Regions from separate parts of the Bradyrhizobium sp. CCBAU 45384 genome, predicted to be linked through region 2. Evidence: riboswitches for the same ligand, from Rfam matches in the RefSeq annotation. Region 2 holds a riboswitch; the other holds the start of a gene.

Region 1 (2,465 bases), on a different contig from region 2:
GAACTGTCCTCAGGCATCAGCCGCATCGTCACCAATTGCGGCATGCCGACCACAGGCCGCGACAATTGGCGGCCGTTTGCGCGCGGCACCGCGGCGCATTCGACGCTGACTTATCACGACACCTCGTCCTGCCAATTCGTCGAGATGTCGGCGATGAAGCGGCTGCTGCACGGCGCGCCGATCATCAGCGGCCCTCATGAGGTCGAGAGCTATCGCGAGGTCGTCGAGGGCGGCACGCTGCTGACGACCTCGCATAATGGCTATCTCGCCAAGTTCGGCGTGATCCATCGGCGCGTGCTGATGGTCGCCAATGACGGCACGCGGATCGACGGCGAGGACACGCTGTCGCCGCCGCAAGGCGCGCGGCTCAAGGGCGCTGACGCCGATTTCGCGCTGCGCTTTCATCTGCATCCCGCGGTGAAAGCGAGCCGGCTGTCGGATGCGCGCGGCGTCATGCTGGTGCTGCCGAACCGCGACGTCTGGACCTTCGAGGCGCTGGACGACAAGGTCGAGCTCGAGGACAGCGTGTTCCTGGCCGGCAATGACGGCCCGCGTCGCACCGCCCAGATCGTGATCCGCCAGGATGCCCGCCAGGCGCCCACGATCCGCTGGAGCTTTGTGCGCTCCACCGCCTCGCCCGCGGTCACCAATGCCCGCCGCAACGCACGGCGCGAGCCGGAACTTCCGCTGTAGACGCGCTCGATTCGGCCCCATCTCGGCGTTGTGAAAACGGCCAAAAGCTGCTATCGAGCGCTCGTTCGCGCGACTGGCGACCTTGGATGGAGCACCATCGGGAAGCGCGACACATAATCCGCCGCGCGCCTGGGCATAGACACTCCCTGAACAGAGGATCTTGCTCATGACTGACCGTCCCCGTCGCGTCACCCGCGCCCTGCTCTCCGTCTCCGACAAATCGGGCCTGATCGAGTTCGCCAAGGCGCTTGCCGCGCATGACGTCGAGCTGGTCTCGACTGGCGGCACCGCAAAGGCGATCGCCGCGGCCGGCCTCAAGGTGAAGGATGTCTCGGACCTCACCGGCTTCCCCGAGATGATGGATGGCCGCGTCAAGACGCTGCATCCGAAGGTGCATGGCGGCCTGCTCGCAATTCGCGACAACAAGGAACATGCCGAGGCGATGAAGGCGCACGGCATCGCGCCGATCGATCTCCTCGTCGTCAACCTCTATCCGTTCGAGGCCACCGTCGACAAAGGCGCCGGCTTCGAGGATTGCATCGAGAATATCGACATCGGCGGCCCCGCGATGATCCGCGCCGCCGCGAAGAACCATGACGACGTCGCGGTCGTGGTCGAGGCCGACGACTACAAGGCCGTTCTCGACGAGCTCGCTGCCAACAACGGCGCGACCACGCTGAAGCTGCGCCGGCGGCTTGCGGCAAAGGCCTATGCTCGCACCGCGGCCTATGACGCCGCCATTTCCAACTGGTTCAACCGGCAGCTCGAGATTGACGCACCCGACTTCCGCGCCTTTGGCGGCAAGTTGATCCAGTCGCTGCGCTACGGCGAGAACCCGCACCAGACCGCGGCGTTTTACGCGACGCCCGACAAGCGCCCGGGCGTTTCGACCGCGCGGCAGCTCCGGGGCAAGGAGCTCTCCTACAACAACATCAACGACACCGACGCGGCCTATGAGTGCATCGGCGAGTTCGACACCAAGCGCACCGCGGCCTGCGTCATCGTCAAGCACGCCAACCCTTGCGGCGTCGCTGAAGGCGCGAACCTCGTCGAGGCCTATCGCAAGGCGCTGGCCTGCGATTCCACCTCCGCCTTCGGCGGCATCATCGCGATGAACCGGCCGCTCGATGCCGACACCGCGCGCGAGATCACGAAGATGTTCACCGAGGTCATCATCGCGCCTGACGCCAGCGAAGAGGCGATCGCCATCATCGGCGGCAAGAAAAACCTGCGCCTGCTGCTCGCAGGCAGCCTGCCCGATCCCCGCGCGCCGGGCCTCACGGCGAAGACGGTGGCCGGCGGGCTTCTGGTGCAGAGCCGCGACAACGCCGTGGTCGACGACATGACGTTCAAGGTCGTCACCAAGCGCGCGCCGACCGAAGCCGAAATGCGCGACCTGAAGTTCGCTTTCCGGGTGGCAAAGCACGTCAAGTCCAACACCATCATCTACGCCAAGGATCTCGCCACCGTCGGCATCGGCGCGGGTCAGATGAGCCGTGTCGATTCAGCCCGGATCGCGGCACGCAAGGCGCTGGATGCGGCCAACGAGCTGAAGCTGGCGGAGCCGCTGACCAAGGGCTCGGTGGTGGCGTCGGATGCGTTCTTCCCGTTCGCCGACGGCATGCTCGCCTGTATCGAGGCCGGCGCCACCGCGGTGGTGCAGCCCGGCGGCTCCATGCGCGATGACGAGGTGATCAAGGCCGCCGACGAGCATGGCATCGCCATGGTGTTCACGGGGACGAGGCACTTCCGGCACTGATCTATCAACTCGT
Region 2 (2,465 bases):
CTGCCGCGCGTAACCCTGGAAATCCGAGGTCGCCGCCCGCTTGAGCGTCACGGCAATCCCGGCCACGACATTCATGTGAGGCCCGCCCTGCAGCCCGGGAAAGACGGACGCATCGATCCGCCCCGCAATTTCCCTCCGGCACAGGATGATCCCGCCCCGAGGGCCGCGCAGCGTCTTGTGCGATGTCGTCGTCATGACGTCGAAGCCGGCATCAAGCGGATTGCGCATGACATCAGCGGCAACCAATCCGCCATAATGGCTCACGTCAGCCATCGTGAGCGCGCCAACTTCGTCGGCAATGCTTTTGAATGCGGCATAGTCGAGGTCGCGCGGATAGGAGCTGTAGCCGCACAACACCATCTTCGGACGCACTTTGCGCGCAATTGCGCGCAATTCGTCGAAATCTATCGCGCCTGATGAAGGGATCGTCTTGTAGCGCATGAAGTTGAACAAACGCCCCATGTGGGACACCGGCGCGCCGTGCGTGAGATGGCCGCCATGGGAGAGGTCCATGGCGAGAATGGTGTCGCCGGGATTCAACAGGCCGAGATAGACGGCCTGGTTCATCGGTGATCCCGAAAGCGGCTGAACGTTGGCGTGCTCGGCACGAAACAGCGAGCAGGCCCGCTGCCGTGCCAGGTTCTCGATTTCGTCCGTATAGTGCTGGCCGCCGTAATATCTGCGTCCAGGATATCCCTCGGAATATTTGTTGGTGAAGACCGATCCGAGCAGTTCGAGCACCTCCGGATAGGTGTAATTCTCCGACGGAATCAGTTCGACGCCGTCCTGTTGACGGCGCTCCTCCCCCGCAAGGGCGGCGGCGATCTCGGTATCGTTGATCGACAGTTCGTTGCGAAACGACGGCATGCTCGGGCTCCTCAACACGCTGTTTTTCCAGCAGATGGGTTGCCCAGGCGATCGGCGTCGGATCCGTTCGCGCTTCACCGTGGTCGTTTCCACGTTAGCTCGCCAGTCGCGCGAAAGAACGAATGAGCACGGGCTCTTCGCAAAGGAAGGTTAGCCGAGTTGCGAGGCGTCTGCAACTGCCAGTTCGTGCGGCCGTGGGTCACCAATGGCAGACAAGCTATCCGCGTACGAGCGTCACGCCGGTGATGAGGCACACAACGCCGATTCCTCGCAGGAGCGTGATGGGCGAGGCTGGCGCCTGCAGCCAGGGCGACGAGAGATGCGAGGAAATTCATGCCGCTACTTCAGACGCATAAGAGCAGGACCGGGGAGCTAGGCTGCCTCCCCTACATTGAGATTGCTCTGCAGCTGCGCTCGCCGCAGAAGCGTACGGGCGTAAGCCTCGGAGCTGAGGTCGCCCCGCCGGATTGCCTCGGCAGCGGCAGCAAGGCCGAGCGAGAGATGCTGGTCTGTCACTGCGTCGTTCGTCGAAGGATTGCTAGATATATCCGTCATGCTTCGTCGCTTGCGGAGCAAGCCGGCTGCGGCGGACCACAGCGGCTATCCCAAACCATTGAATGACACTCATCAGCTACGTATCTCGCTTTGGCAAAGGAGCGTCCTGTTGCGCCTCTTCGGGCACGAATGAAAAGCCGTTCGCACGACTGCGTATCCGACCGGCATGCGGGATGCCGAAGTGCGCCGGAAACATGAGGCTGTTATGTTCCGCGCAATGGCCGAGCACGCGCAGGCGCGATTGCATCGCTTGCTCCGGATTCATGCAGAACCGGCTGCTCCAGTCGGGGCGGTAGACTTGAATGGGATTATGCATGACGTCGCCGATGAAGAGGCCCTCATCCTCGCCACTCAGGAGCCGCAAGATCACGTGTCCAGGGGAGTGCCCCGGCGCCGGCTCGATCAAAAGGTTGTCGCCGAGCTGGTCGGTCGTGCTCACGACCTGTTCCTGCTTGGCGGCGATCACGGGCAGGACGGAGTCGGTGAAGACATCGCGCGGCTCCTCCGGCAGATGCGGATTGTGCGATGGGTTCCAAAAGTTCAGTTCCTCGCGAGAGAAGACATATCTCGCGTTTGGGAAGGTCGGGACCCAGCGGCCGTCGACCAATCGGGTATTCCAGCCGACGTGATCAACGTGAAGGTGGGTGCACAGCACATAGTCGATGTCCGCCGGCTCCAGGCCTGCGCTTCGGAGACGATCAAGATAAGGCGTGCCGAGTTGATGGAAATGCGGCGATGCCGGCCGGTTCTTGGCGTTGCCGCAGCAGGTGTCGACCAGAATGTTGTGATCGGGCGTCTGTATCAGCCAGGAATGTACCGACATGATGAACTGGTCGGTTGCAGCCACGTAGTGATGTGGTGCCATCCAATGCAGGTGCTCTTCGAGAACGGCTGGATCGAAGGCCGAGAGCAATTCCTGTGGCCTGAAAGCCGGCCCTAGAAGCTCCTCGATACGCGTGACGATCGTCGTGCCGATCCGCCATGTGAGATGGCTCGTCTGCGTCATGTGCTCTCCTCGACGGGTTCGATTCGAATGAAAGTGC

The links. Region 2 has a riboswitch for ZMP and ZTP ahead of glyA (serine hydroxymethyltransferase). Riboswitches for the same ligand answer to the same signal wherever they lie in the genome.
Region 1: it holds a riboswitch for ZMP and ZTP, as region 2 does, so the genes downstream of both, purH (bifunctional phosphoribosylaminoimidazolecarboxamide formyltransferase/IMP cyclohydrolase) here and glyA (serine hydroxymethyltransferase) in region 2, are expected to answer to the same signal.

The regions. Positions count from the first base shown of each region.
Region 1 covers NZ_LBIZ01000106.1:58,890-61,354, forward strand. The annotation lists gene XH80_RS17005 (heparinase II/III family protein) at 1-693, shown strand, start outside; ZMP/ZTP riboswitch at 753-835, shown strand; gene purH (bifunctional phosphoribosylaminoimidazolecarboxamide formyltransferase/IMP cyclohydrolase) at 860-2,452, shown strand.
Region 2 covers NZ_LBIZ01000117.1:92,850-95,314, forward strand. The annotation lists gene glyA (serine hydroxymethyltransferase) at 1-867, opposite strand, end outside; ZMP/ZTP riboswitch at 902-987, opposite strand; gene XH80_RS31950 (MBL fold metallo-hydrolase) at 1,499-2,428, opposite strand.